Cupriavidus metallidurans CH34: one gene and its partner. The protein of the gene in region 1 binds, or shares a complex with, the protein of each later gene. Links are inferred from orthologs where the notes say so. Each region holds a gene or a part of one and is shown on either strand. Other genes may lie near its edges.

Region 1 (7,087 bases):
TCGCCGCTCTCGGCCGAACGCTCGACGACCTTGCGCGCGAGTTGCGCGAACGACGAACTCATCAGATGCCCGACGCTGCGCCGCGCCTGCGTCGACCGGATCAACTCGGCAATCAGGTGCGCGTGCCGCCCATGGTGCGAGGGATCAACCCATGCGGTGAGGAGCAGATCGATACGTGCCAGGCGAGCCTTCATCCGCTCGATCTGGAACACCACTTCTACGGAGACACCGTTTTCCTCGAGATCCTCGTAGACCTGGCGCGCGGCTGCGTGGCAACCGTCGAGCAGGCCGCGGAAGTAATTGAGCCGATGGACGAATGCACCATCATCGTGCGCCAGTCCGTCCTCGCACAATGCCGCGACGGCGCGGTCCAGGCGGAAGAACGGTGTCTCGTCCACGCGCCCGCGCAGGCGGCTGCGGATCGCCTGACTCAGCCCCGTCGCCCTCACCTGGCTCACCAGAACCTGGATGCTGGCCGTCAGCGTCGCCTCGCGCGCCTTGCGCAGGCGCTTGACGCCATCGCCTTCTTCCGCACCACCATCCGCACCATCCTCGGCGCCCACCAGCAGCGCCTGGGCAAACCGCTCGACCAGTTCGTCGTCGAGTGCCTCTACCCAGTCAGCGTCGTTCTCATCGACAAACAGCAGCGCGAACAGACCTGCCATATCGCTGCGATTCGGAGGCGGCGGCAGGAAGCGCGCCTGGAGCCGGTCTGCCATCTCGCTCCAGATCCCCGGGTGGGAGGCCACGCCGGTATCGCAGAACAGCGAGGTCGGATCGTTGTCGCGCACGATCGAGCGGACCGTGCGGGCGAAGCTGTCGGCCCAGTCGGGATGCCGGGCCAGCACCTGTAGCAGGTAACGCAGGCGAACATGGACCGGGAAACTGCGGCTGCCGGCCCCGCCCGCCTCCGCGCCGGCATCGAGATTGCCGTCCCGGCGCAGCCAGTAGGCGAGTTCGATCAGCCATTGATTTCGGTCGGCGAGCAGCGCATCGGGGTCGGCCGCGGCCAGGATGGCATCCAGCTGCAGGCTGGCATTGCGTGACTCGCGCCACTTTCGAAACAGGGAACGCAGCATCAGGTCAGCCGCTTCCGCAACATCTCGATCACGCCGTCACAGGCATCCTCGATATAGTCCAGCACGCGCTCGAAACCATCGCCCTCGCCGTAGTACGGGTCGGGCACTTCCTCGGCGTTGTGCTGCGTGGCAAAGCTCATCAGCAGGCGCAGCTTGTCGGCGCCGGCATCGGCATGGAGCGCGTGCAGCGCCGAAAGGTTGGCCTGGTCCATCGCAAGCACCAGGTCGAAGCGGCTGAAGTCCGCCACGACCACCTGCCGGGCACGCAGTGCGGACAAGTCGTAGCCGCGTCGCAGCGCATGGCGCTGGCTGCGCGCGTCGGGCGCCCTGCCCACGTGATAGTCATGCGTGCCGGCCGAATCGAGTTCGACCAGATCGGCAAGGCCGGCGGCCTCGAGCTTGGCGCGCAGGACACCCTCCGCCGTCGGGGAACGGCAGATATTGCCCATGCAACACATCAAAATGGCGTACTTTTTCATCGGCGCGATTCTACCGCCTGCCGACTGACGCCGAAACGACTTCGCCCGGTCAGAGTTGCTCGGCGATCGCCTTGCCACGTGCGAATCCGGCCGCCTCGGCTTCTTCGGGCGTTCCGTACCGCTCGGAGGGTGGCGCTGTTTCCACCATCGTGCTGGCAGCGCGGATATTCGTGCCCTTGCGGCACACCCGCACCGTGTATTCCCATGCGATCGGTGAACGGGGTTTCACCAGCACCTGAATCTCGTGCGTCTCGAAAACCCTCTTCTTCCACTCACTGCTATAGGCCATTGCCTGTCTCCTGCGACCTGCGCTTCCGGATGCTTCGCCTTGCCGGCCCGTCAGTTCACTTCACCGGCGTCGATCGTACGCATGGCTTCGGCTTCCGCCAGGGCAAGCGCAGCCTCGGGCGAATGCGCCGTGCCGGTTTCCGTCTCGAAAGTCGGGCCGCCAGGCTCGCCGAACGCGTCGGCAATCGTCAATACCCCGGCAAACCCACCGCCCGCGTGCGGGACTGCACGGGCCACTACCGCATAACCACCATATTCGAACTGACTCACCATGGTGTGCTCCTTGTCCGTGATCCGGCGTCTCCGCCCCAACCACTATAGGATGCCGGCGATACGCCGTGGCTCGGGGTGATCCCCGATCGACCTCTTACGCGGACGGCGGCAGGAGATGATCGCCTTCGGCCCCAGCCCCGAACACCTGCGACCGCAGCTTCGCGAGTTGATCGCGCACCTGGGCCGCCTTTTCGAACTCCAGGTTCTTGGCGTGGTCGAGCATCTGCTTCTCCAGGCGCTTGATCTCCTTGGCCACCTGCTTTTCGCTCATGTCCTCGTACCTGGCCCGCTCGGCGGCGGCCGTCAGTTCGGCCTTGACGTCGTCGGCGTTGTAGACCCCGTCGATGATGTCCTTGATGCGCTTGACCACGCCTCGCGGCGTGATGCCGTTGGCTTCGTTGAAGGCCATCTGCTTCTCGCGGCGACGCTCGGTTTCCCGGATCGCCACCTTCATCGAGTCGGTCATACGATCGCCGTACAGGATGGCCGTGCCATTGACGTTACGCGCGGCGCGCCCGATGGTCTGGATCAGAGAACGCTCGGCGCGCAGGAAGCCCTCCTTGTCCGCATCGAGGATCGCCACCAGCGACACCTCGGGGATGTCGAGCCCCTCGCGCAGCAGGTTGATACCCACGAGCACGTCGAACGTGCCAAGCCGCAGGTCGCGAATGATTTCCACGCGCTCGACGGTATCGATGTCCGAATGCAGGTAGCGGACCTTCACGCCGTTTTCCGAAAGGAATTCGGTCAGTTGCTCCGCCATGCGCTTGGTCAGCGTCGTTACCAGTACACGCTCATTGACCTTGACCCGCTGATGAATCTCCCCAAGCAGGTCGTCCACCTGCGTCGTGGCGGGCCGCACCTCGATCACCGGATCGACCAGGCCCGTCGGCCGCACCACCTGCTCGACCACCTGCCCCGCGTGCTCCTTCTCGTAGTTCGCCGGAGTGGCTGTCACGAACACCGCCTGGCGCATCTTGCGCTCGTACTCGTCGAACTTGAGCGGTCGGTTGTCCAGCGCCGAGGGCAAGCGGAAGCCGTACTCGACCAGCGTGGTCTTGCGCGCGCGGTCGCCGTTGTACATGCCGTTTAACTGGCCGATCAGCACGTGGGACTCGTCCAGGAACATCAGCGCGTCTGGCGGCAGATAGTCAACCAGCGTCGGCGGCGGCTCGCCCGGCTTCGCGCCCGACAGATGGCGCGAATAGTTCTCGATGCCCTTGCAGAAGCCCAGTTCGGTGAGCATCTCCAGATCGAACCGCGTACGCTGCTCGAGCCGCTGCGCCTCTACGAGGCGGTTCTCCTTGTAGAAGAAATCCAGCCGCTCGCGCAGCTCCACCTTGATGTCCTCGATCGCGCGCAGCACCGTTTCGCGCGGCGTCACGTAGTGGCTCGAGGGATAGACCGTGAAACGCGGAATCTTCTGGCGCACGCGGCCGGTCAGCGGATCGAAGAACTGCAGCGAATCCACCTCGTCGTCGAACAGTTCGACGCGCACCGCCATCTCGGCGTGCTCGGCCGGAAAGATGTCGAGCGTGTCGCCGCGCACGCGGAACGTGCCGCGCTGGAAGTCGGTCTCGTTGCGCGTGTACTGCATCGCGATCAGGCGGGCGATGACATCGCGCTGGCTGATCTTGTCGCCAGTACGCAGCGTCAGGATCATCTGGTGGTATTCGCTCGGATTGCCGATACCGTAGATCGCCGACACCGTGGCGACGATGATCGTGTCGCGCCGCTCCAGCAGGCTCTTGGTCGCCGACAGCCGCATCTGCTCGATATGCTCGTTGATCGACGAGTCCTTTTCGATGAACAGGTCGCGCTGCGGCACGTAGGCTTCGGGCTGGTAGTAGTCGTAGTAGCTGACGAAATACTCGACCGCATTGCGCGGGAAGAACTCCCGGAACTCGGAATACAGCTGTGCCGCCAGCGTCTTGTTTGGCGCGAAGACAATGGCCGGCCGGCCCATCCGGGCGATCACGTTGGCCATCGTGAAGGTCTTGCCGGAGCCGGTCACGCCCAGCAGCGTCTGGTACGACAGGCCGTCCTCCACGCCCTCCACCAGTTGGCGGATCGCCTCCGGCTGGTCGCCCGCCGGCGAATACGGCTGATAAAGCTGGAATGGAGACCCCGGAAACGTGACGAATTTGTCTTCATCCAGGGCGGGGGCGGCTTCAGCAAGGTTCGTCATAAACGTAGGGAAATACCTGAGGAAAACTGGCGGATACGCTAGAATCTTGGGGTTGCGCGGCTTGGTTCAAGCACAGTCTGCCCGACGCTGCTGTCAGGTTCTGTCAGGAGTGTGTTCCAGGTTCCGCTGCAGCCACTGCGCAGTCGAAGCGATTCTACGCCCTCCGTTTTGTTACACAGCTGACCACGAGATCCCAAATGAGTTTGTTTTCTGCCGTCGAGATGGCCCCGCGCGACCCGATCCTGGGCCTGAATGAAGCGTTCAATGCCGATACCCGCGCCACCAAGGTGAACCTGGGCGTTGGCGTGTACTTCACCGACGAAGGGAAAATTCCGCTGCTGCGCGCCGTGCAGGAGGCCGAAAAGGCCCGCCTGACGACCGCCACGCCGCGCGGCTACCTGCCGATCGAAGGCATCGCCGCCTATGACCAGGCCGTGCAAACCTTGCTGTTCGGCAAGGAATCGCCCCTGATCACCGAAGGCCGCGTGGTGACGGCTCAGGCACTCGGCGGCACTGGCGCCCTGAAGATCGGCGCCGACTTCCTGAAGCGCCTGTACCCGAACGCGTCGGTCGCGATCAGCGATCCGAGCTGGGAAAACCACCGCGCGCTGTTCGAAGCTGCCGGCTTCCCTGTGGTCAACTACGCCTACTACGACGCTGCCAGCCACGGCCTGAACTTCGCCGGCATGGTGGAATCGCTGAAGTCGTACCCGGCCAACACGATCGTCGTGCTGCACGCCTGCTGCCACAACCCGACCGGCGTGGACCTGGACGAAGCCCAGTGGAAGCAGGTCGTGGAACTGGTCAAGGAACGTAACCTGATCCCGTTCCTGGACATGGCCTACCAAGGCTTTGCCGAGGGTATCGAGCCGGACGGCGCCGCTGTGCGCCTGTTCGCGGAGTCGGGCCTGCCGTTCTTCGTTTCCAGCTCGTTCTCGAAGAGCTTCTCGCTGTACGGCGAGCGCGTTGGCGCCCTGTCGATCGTGACCACGGGCAAGGAAGAAGCCCAGCGCGTGATGTCGCAGATCAAGCGCGTCATCCGCACGAACTACTCGAACCCGCCGACCCACGGCGGCACTGTGGTGGCCACCGTGCTGAACAGCCCGGAACTGCGCGCCATGTGGGAGCAGGAACTGGCCGAAATGCGCGACCGCATCAAGCTGATGCGCCATGCGCTGGTCGACAAGCTGGCCGCCAAGGGCGTGCCGGGCGACTTCTCGTTCGTGAAGGCCCAGCGCGGCATGTTCTCGTACTCGGGCCTGACCTCGGCCCAGGTTGACCGCCTGCGCACCGAACACGGCATCTACGCCGTGGGCACGGGCCGCATCTGCGTGGCAGCGTTGAACAGCCGCAACATCGACGCCGTGGTGAACGCGATCGCCGCCGTCTACTAAACCGGCAACATCGAACGGGTGCCGCACCAAAATGTGGCATCCGGCAGCGAAAGGCGACCTGGAGGCCACTCCGGTCGCCTTTTTCTTTGGCCGCTCGGAAATGTCATCTGGAATATAGGCAAATGCCCTATTGTCTTCCCCACTTGCAGGTACAACGATGAGGTTTATGCTGCAAAGCACGATCGTTCTATTCCGTGCATAATCGGTTGCACGACATCCGTTGGCGACAAGAAAGGCTAGACAGGTACCCCCATGCTTTATCAACTGCATGAATTCCAGCGCACGATGCTGAACCCGCTTACCGCGTGGGCCCAAGCGACTGCAAAGACATTTACGAACCCCCTCAGCCCCCTTTCACTGGTCCCCGGCGCCCCTCGGCTGGCAGCAGGCTACGAACTGCTGTACCGATTGGGAAAAGCCTACGAAAAGCCGGAATTCAACATCAAATCCGTCCGTTCGAATGGCCGCGACATTCCGATCGTCGAACAAACCATCCTGGACAAGCCGTTCTGCAAGCTGGTGCGCTTCAAGCGCTATGCGGACGATCCGGACACCATCAAGCTGCTCAAGGACGAGCCGGTCGTGCTGGTCTGCGCGCCGCTGTCCGGTCACCACTCCACGCTGCTGCGCGATACCGTGCGTACTTTGCTGCAGGACCACAAAGTCTATGTGACCGACTGGGTGGACGCCCGCATGGTGCCGGTGGAGCATGGTGAGTTCCATCTGTCCGACTACATCCGTTACATCCAGGAGTTCATCCGTCACATTGGCGCGGAGAACCTGAATGTGATCTCCGTGTGCCAGCCGACTGTGCCGGTGCTCGCCGCGATCTCGCTGATGGCGTCGGCAGGTGAGAAGACCCCGCGCACCATGACGATGATGGGTGGCCCGATCGATGCGCGAAAGAGCGCAACGGCGGTCAACTCGCTCGCCACCAACAAGTCCTACGAGTGGTTCGAGAACAACGTCATCTACACGGTGCCGGCCAACTACCCGGGCCACGGCCGCCGCGTCTATCCAGGCTTCCTGCAGCACGCTGGCTTCGTGGCGATGAACCCGGACCGCCATGTGTCATCGCACTATGACTACTACCTGAGCCTGGTCCAGGGCGGGTCCGACGACGCCGAGGCGCACGTCAAGTTCTATGACGAGTACAACGCCGTGCTCGACATGGCGGCCGAGTACTACCTTGAGACGATTCGCACGGTGTTCCAGGAATTCCGCCTGGCCAATGGCACGTGGGTCGTCGACGGCGAGCCCGTGCGTCCGCAGGACATCAAGAGCACTGCCCTGCTGACGATCGAAGGCGAGCTCGACGATATTTCGGGCGCCGGCCAGACCGCTGCCGCGCACGACTTGTGCACCGGTATCGCGAAAACCCGCAAG
Region 2 (7,025 bases), 1.8 Mb from region 1 along the record:
GTTCTCGGGCCAGCCCAGCGACGAGAACGGAACCAGCGCGGACGAGAACCACGTGTCGAGCACGTCTTCCTCGCGGCGCAGCGCGCCGGTGCTGCCGGCGGCCTGGGCCTTCGCGCGTGCCTCCTCTTCGGTGCGCGCCACGAAACAGTTGCCGGCATCGTCGTACCAGGCGGGAATCTGGTGGCCCCACCAGAGCTGGCGGCTGATACACCAGTCCTGGATGTTCGACAGCCACTGGTTGTACGTGCTGATCCAGTTTTCCGGCACGAGCTTGATCTCGCCGCTCTGCACGGCCTCGAGCGCGACTTCGGCGATCGAGCGACCCGGGTTGAATGTGCCTTCCGGGGCCGGCTTGCTCATGGCCACGAACCACTGGTCCGTCAGCATCGGTTCGATCACGCTGCTGGTGCGCTCGCTGCGCGGCACCATCAGCTTGTGCTTCTTGACCTCGCCCAGCAGGCCCTGCGCCTCAAGGTCTGCCACCATCTTCTTGCGCGCGTCGAAGCGATCCATGCCGGCGTAGGCGGCCGGCGCATCGGCGACGATCTTCGCGTCGAGCGTCAGGATCGACAGTTGCGGCAGGTTGTGGCGCTGACCCACGGCGTAGTCGTTGAAGTCGTGGCCCGGGGTCACCTTGACCACACCGGTGCCGAACTCGCGGTCCACGTATTCGTCGGCGATGACCGGGATCTTGCGATCGGTCAGCGGCAGATGTACGAATTTGCCGATCAGGTGGGCGTAGCGCTCATCCTCTGGGTGCACCATCACCGCCGTGTCGCCGAGCATCGTCTCGGGACGGGTGGTAGCCACGGTCAGGTGGGTCAAGCCGCGTACGGTGTCCGGCTCGGCCAGCGGGTAATGGATGTGCCACAGCGAACCGTCTTCCTCGACGCTGTCGACTTCCAGGTCGGACACGGCAGTGCCAAGCACCGGATCCCAGTTCACCAGCCGCTTGCCACGGTAGATCAGGCCTTGCTCATGCAGGCGGACGAACACCTCGGTCACGGCCTTCGACATCTCGGGCGACATCGTGAAGTACTCGCGCGTCCAGTCGATCGACGCGCCCATGCGGCGCACCTGGCGCGTGATCGTCGAGCCCGATTCTTCCTTCCACTCCCAGACCTTCTCGGTGAACTTGGCGCGGCCCAGGTCGTGGCGCGATACACCTTGCGCCTCGAGCTGGCGTTCCACGACGATCTGCGTGGCGATGCCGGCGTGGTCGGTGCCCGGCACCCACAGCGTGTTGGCGCCGCGCATACGTGCATGGCGGGTCAGGCCGTCCATGATTGTCTGGTTGAACGCATGGCCCATGTGCAGCGTGCCGGTCACATTGGGCGGCGGCAGCTGGATGGCGAAATCGGGGCGATTGGCGTCGAACGTGGGCTGGGCAATGCCGCGCCGCTCCCATTCTGGGCCCCATTTCGCCTCGATGGCGGCGGGTTCGAAGCTCTTGGCTAGGGACTGGTCTTCTGCGGTCATGCTGGGATGTCGAGGTGTGCGGGTCAGGGCTCTGGCCGGCAGGCGGATCGGCGCGCCGCGGCATTGGGCCGGGAAAACATCAAATTATAGGGGAGGCGGGGTCCCGGTGCGCATTTCGGCGCCGGAAGGTGGTCCGGGCGAGTGGATGCTGTCGTTGCTGCCAGGACGCGACGGGGGCCATCGGTATAATTGCGGCCTATCCTTCCGGCCCCGCTCCGATGTCCAGTCTGCTCGCCAATCTCAACGCTGAACAACTCGCCGCCGTCACATTACCTGACGAGCCGGCCCTGATCCTGGCCGGTGCGGGCAGTGGCAAGACCCGTGTGCTGACCACGCGGATCGCGTGGCTGATCCAGAACGGCCGTGTGTCCCCGGCCGGCATCCTGGCGGTGACCTTCACGAACAAGGCCGCCAAGGAGATGCAGACCCGGCTGTCGTCGATGTTGCCGATCAACACCCGGGGCATGTGGATCGGCACGTTCCATGGCCTCTGCAACCGGATGCTGCGTGCGCATTTCCGTGACGCCGGCTTGCCCCAGACATTTGCCATCCTGGACTCCCAGGACCAGCTTTCGGCGATCAAGCGGCTGCTCAAGGGGCTGAATGTCGACGACGAAAAGTACCCACCCAAGAATCTCCAGTACTTCATCAACAACGCCAAGGAGCAGGGCCTGCGCCCGGCCGACGTCGAAGCCAATGACGATTTCAATCGTCGCTTCGTCGACCTGTACGCGGCCTACGACGAGCAGTGCCAGCGCGAGGGCGTGGTCGACTTCGCCGAACTGTTGCTGCGCTGCTACGAACTGCTGCGTTACAACGACGCGATCCGCCAGCACTACCAGCACCGTTTCCGCCATGTGCTCGTCGACGAGTTCCAGGACACCAACGTGCTGCAGTACCAGTGGCTCAAGCTGCTTGCCGGCTACGGCTCGGGCAATGCCGCGGCAGTGTTCGCCGTGGGCGACGATGACCAGAGCATCTACGCGTTCCGTGGCGCCAACGTCGGCAATATGCGCGACTTCGAGCAGGAATTCCGCGTTCGCCACCTGATCAAGCTCGAGCAGAACTACCGCTCGCACGGGCATATTCTCGATTCGGCCAACCACCTGATCTCGCACAATGCGCGCCGACTGGGCAAGAACCTGCGCACCGACGCCGGGCACGGCGAGCCGGTGCGCGTGTTCCAGGCAGGTTCGGACGGCCAGGAAGCCTCGTGGATCGTCGAGGAAATCCGCGACCAGATCGCGCAGGGCATGTCGCGCTCGGAGATCGCGATCCTCTATCGCAGCAATGCGCAGTCGCGGGTCATCGAACACGCGCTGTTCTCGTCGGGTATCCCGTACCGGGTGTACGGCGGCCTGCGCTTCTTCGAGCGCGCCGAAGTGAAGCACGCGCTGGCCTACCTGCAGTTGATCGAGAACCCTCGCAATGACGCCGCATTCGGGCGGGTGGTCAATTTCCCCACGCGCGGCATCGGCGCGAAGTCGCTCGAAGTGCTGCAGGACGCAGCGCGGCAGTACAACTGTTCACTGGCCGAAGCCGTGGCCTACGTGCCTGGCAAGGCCGGCAGCTCGTTGGGCGCCTTTATCCGGCTGATCGAGCAGATGCGTGCCGAGACCAGCCGGATGACGCTGGCGCAAACGGTCGAGTACGTGACCAACACCAGCGGCCTGATGACGCATTACCAGACCGAGAAGGAAGGCCAGGACCGCATCGAGAACTTGCAGGAACTGGTGACGGCCGCGCAGGCATTCGTGGTCGAGGAAGGCTACGGGCTCGAGGCGCTGGGCCGCATGCTGCCGGCGAACCGCGATGCCATGCCGGCGCTGGCGCAGGGCGAACAGGACCAGCAGGTGCTGGACCCCGAACAGTTGCCGGTGGTGATGACGCCGCTGGTGGCGTTCCTGACCCATGCATCACTGGAGGCGGGGGACAACCAGGCGCAGGCCGGCCAGGATGCGGTGCAAATGATGACCGTGCACGCGGCCAAGGGGCTCGAGTTCAATGTGGTGTTTATCACCGGGCTCGAGGAAGGCCTGTTCCCGCACGAGAACAGCGCGATGGAAGCCGACGGTCTGGAGGAAGAACGCCGCCTGATGTATGTGGCCATCACGCGCGCGCGGGCACGGCTCTATCTGTCGTTCGCCCAAAGCCGCGTGCTGCACGGCCAGATGCGCTATCACGTGCGGTCGCGCTTCTTCGAGGAGCTTCCCGAGGCTTCGCTGAAGTGGATCACTCCGCAGGGCCAGGCCTATGGTGCCTATGGCTCAGGTAGCGGACGCCAGTCATCTGAGCGCGAAAGCGCTTGGGGCCGTGACTGGTTCAAGCGTGCCGAGGACGTGCCCTATACCGGCGTCAAGCCGACCGGCGGCATGGACACCGGCAAGAACTACGCCGAAGAGAAGCGCGCCGCGGCCACTGGATTCCGCGTGGGCCAGAGCGTGTTCCACAACAAGTTCGGGGAAGGCAAGATCAAGGCGCTGGAAGGCGAGGGCGCCGATGCGCGCGCGAACATCGACTTCAAGCGTCACGGCACCAAGTGGCTGGCGCTGTCGGTGGCGAAGCTGGACGCGATTGATTGAGGAGGGGATTTTCTCCCCACTTCCGCATATGGAAGCGGGGAGAAAAGAGGGTCAGGACTGCGCTACGCTATCGTTTGCCGTCTCACCCGGCGGCGCGATGTTGAAGCAGCCGCGGTACGTCGCGTAGAACGAGCAGTAGAGGATCGCCAGCATCAGCAGCGAGTACGGCGTGATCAGGAACGACAGTACGGTATCCGCGCCGATCGAGGCGAACACTGCCTCGAGGAACAGTGGCACCACCACCAGCAGCAGCGCGAACAGCAGGGCGTAGGTGAAGAACGCGCCACGGTTGCGCCAGCAGGCGGTCCAGCTGAAGAACAGCGCCTTGACGGGCGGCACGCCATGCCAGGCGGCAAGCATCGGCGCGAACCAGAACATCATTGCCACCGGCGTGTACAGCAGCGCGCCGATCAGCAGCGCGTAATACAGTTGCCGTACCGCTTCGCCGGAGGGCTCCTCGCCCTTGAGCACCATCGGCGCCAGTGCACTGATGTCGACCACGGCCGTGGCGATGAAGCTCAGCGCGAACACCAGCACCGCGTAGATACCACCCAGCACAAGCAGGTTGCGGGTGGCCTGTTTCCCGTTCGTGCGGAAGCCCGACAGCAATACCGTGGGCAACACGCGCTTGTTCTGGATGACGTCGCGGCAGGCGGTCATCACGCCCACGGACAGGCCCGGGGTGAACACCAGCAGCGCGATGATGCCGAACAGCGGCACGAAGATCGCCAATTGCGCGGCAATCAGATAGATGAACAACAGCATCAGGAATGCCAGCGGGTTCTTGCGGAACAGCCAGATGCCCTGGCGGAACCAGACGTAGCCTTCCTTGGCGGAAACTTCCAGTAGTTGCATGGCGAATCAGATCCAGGGGAGCGCTGCGGCGTCGTCGATGCGGCGGCGCAGGATGCGTTCGAAGTGGGTCGGATCGTGCGGCTGGAGCATATCGGCCTCGCGCGGCAGGTAGAAATCCCACAGGCGCGATACCCAGAAGCGCAGTGCGCCAGCGCGCAGCATATCTTGCCAGTGCGCCGCCTCCACTGCCGTCAGGGGCCTGACCGCATGATAAGCCCGCAGCATGGCCTGCGCACGTTCCATGTCGATGGTGCCGGTCGCGAGGTCGATGCACCAGTCGTTGACGGTGACGGCCAGGTCGAACAGCCATTTGTCGTCGCCGGCAAAGTAGAAATCGAAGAAGCCGCCGAGCCGGTGGTTGCCGGCGCTGTCAGTGTCGAACAGCGCGTTGTCGCGGAACAGGTCGCAGTGGCAAGGGCCACCCTGCAGCGCGGCGTAGTCACCGCTGCCGAAAAACGCGGTCTGGTGCGCGATTTCCTCGGTCAGCAGCTTGCGCTGCGCGGCATCGAGGAAAGGTGTGATTTCCGGGGTGGTTTGCTGCCACCATGCCAGGCTGCGCAGATTCGGCTGCTTGCGTGGATAGTCCTGGCCGGCGATATGCATGCGCGCCAGCATTGCACCGACTTCGGCGCAATGGTCGGGCTGCGGCGCAAGTTGCGAGGCGCCGGGCAGGCGCGTGACGATGGTCGCCGGCTTGCCCTTCAGTTCGCGCAGGATCTCGCCGTCGCGGGCTGGCATCGGCGCCGGCACGCAGATGCCGTGTCGTGCCAGATGGTCCATCAGGTGCAGGTAATACGGCAGCTGGTCGAATTGCAGCCGTTCAAAGATCGTCAGTACGTACTCACGTGTGACGCCATCCTGCTCCATGGTCAGGAAAAAGTTGCTGTTCTCGATGCCCGAGGCAATGCCGCGCAGCGCGCGCACTTCGCCAAGGTCATAGTCAAGCAGCCAGCGGGCGATCTCGTCCTGCGAGACCGTGGTGAAAACGGCCATACTGTTCTGTTGGTGCAATTCGGGACGCGACGAACCGAGGGCGGATGGCAATGGCGGTTCGCCGCCGCGGCATCACTGCCGGAGGGCCGGCGCGACCTTCGCCAGGCGCGGGCGCCCGGCGAGGATCGTGGGTAAAAAGACAATCAGGATAACGGGAAAGGCTGCCGTATCAGAACTTCAGGTTCACGGACGGCACGCGGTTCACGTCATGGTCACGAATCTTGGGCGAGCTGTCTTCGGGCTTGCTCATTTCGTACTTGGTGCCGAAACCGGACTGAACCTGGATATCGGTGGCCCGACCCTTGTTGCGGTACTCGGTCACCTGCGTGCCATCGCGCTCGCGCAGCACGAAGCTCGGCTCGCGCGGTTTGTTGATCTCGCTCTTCGCGGCAGGGGCGATCGGTTGGTTGTTGATTTCGTTCAGTTCCTGCTGGGTCAGCGCATTGCTTTCCGCGTTGTCCTGGGCCACGGCATGGGTGGTCACAGTCAGTGCAAGCGCGGCTGCGGCAAGCGCAAGAAGGTAGCCATGACGGCCAATGGCCGTCGGGACATTGGCGAGCCTGGCACCCGTATGCGAAGGGGAAGTCATCTGGGGCTCCTGTGCGTGCGGGCCGGCAGCCCAGCGACGCGGATTTGGCCTGCAAGGACCCGACGGTGCCGGATCCGGCAGGAGAATGCTTCCATTCTAGCAATTCCTGTCGGTTCCGGGCCGCTCTCGTGCCCTAGCGTCCACCCGCCAGCTTCGCCGACGGGCGTCCATGCCTTACAGATAGAACATTTCTTCCTTGGGCGGAATCGGATGCTCTCCGCCGCGCTTTTCGTAGTACTCGTAGACGGCTTCGAGCACTTCCTGTGGCTCGTCGACGATCTTCATCAGGTCCAGGTCGTGCTCGGCGATCAGGCCCATCGGCAGCAGCGTGAAACGGAACCAGTCGAGCAGGCCCTTCCAGAAGCGGCTGCCGTACATCACCACGGGCACGGAACGAGACTTGCCGGTTTGTACCAGCGTCAGCACTTCGGCCAGTTCGTCCAGGGTGCCGAAGCCGCCTGGCATGACGATGAATGCATCCGAATTCTTCACGAACGTGACCTTGCGCGTGAAGAAGTGGCGGAACC

The links. Proteins that work in one complex are often made in the same cells at the same time.
Region 2: the proteins of uvrB (region 1) and RMET_RS13215 are in contact, whole or in part, in a crystal structure (PDB 7EGT), measured with the Thermus thermophilus proteins. The link is inferred for Cupriavidus metallidurans CH34 from one-to-one orthologs. Residues at the interface, in WP_096411307.1 of Thermus thermophilus: Glu23, Leu25, Arg26, Asp27, Gly28, Glu29, Arg30, Phe31, Arg55, Glu326, Asp327, Phe328, Glu379, Ser382, Gln383, His398, Gly400, Arg401; in WP_096412145.1 of Thermus thermophilus: His654, Arg656, Phe657, Gln666, Asp668, Glu669, Lys680, Arg681, Leu682, Ser683, Lys685, Tyr686, Ala687.

What each region holds. Positions count from the first base shown.
Region 1 is NC_007973.1:1,106,484-1,113,570, reverse strand. Bases 1,761-4,680 are described here. They hold uvrB (excinuclease ABC subunit UvrB), read right to left. Parts: upstream 4,308-4,680; coding sequence 2,214-4,307; downstream 1,761-2,213. Other genes in these bases: RMET_RS05120 (amino acid aminotransferase), read left to right, coding at 4,505-4,680; RMET_RS05130 (hypothetical protein), read right to left, coding at 1,898-2,119; RMET_RS05135 (hypothetical protein), read right to left, coding at 1,761-1,847. Outside these bases: RMET_RS05145 (site-specific recombinase), read right to left, coding at 1-1,079; RMET_RS05140 (low molecular weight protein-tyrosine-phosphatase), read right to left, coding at 1,079-1,558; more of RMET_RS05135, read right to left, coding at 1,608-1,760; more of RMET_RS05120, read left to right, coding at 4,681-5,701; RMET_RS05115 (polyhydroxyalkanoate depolymerase), read left to right, coding at 5,954-7,087. UniProt on the Escherichia coli protein: The UvrABC repair system catalyzes the recognition and processing of DNA lesions. A damage recognition complex composed of 2 UvrA and 2 UvrB subunits scans DNA for abnormalities.
Region 2 is NC_007973.1:2,859,106-2,866,130, reverse strand. Bases 1,363-4,379 are described here. They hold RMET_RS13215 (UvrD-helicase domain-containing protein), read left to right. Parts: upstream 1,363-1,697; coding sequence 1,698-4,061; downstream 4,062-4,379. Other genes in these bases: RMET_RS13210 (BPSS1780 family membrane protein), read right to left, coding at 4,113-4,379; RMET_RS13220 (valine--tRNA ligase), read right to left, coding at 1,363-1,479. Also shown: more of RMET_RS13220, read right to left, coding at 1-1,362; more of RMET_RS13210, read right to left, coding at 4,380-4,916; RMET_RS13205 (homoserine kinase), read right to left, coding at 4,923-5,909; RMET_RS13200 (DUF2782 domain-containing protein), read right to left, coding at 6,079-6,498; RMET_RS13195 (LOG family protein), read right to left, coding at 6,673-7,025. UniProt on the Escherichia coli protein: A helicase with DNA-dependent ATPase activity. Unwinds DNA duplexes with 3'-5' polarity. Translocates on single-stranded DNA with 3'-5' polarity. Initiates unwinding more efficiently from a nicked substrate than double-stranded DNA.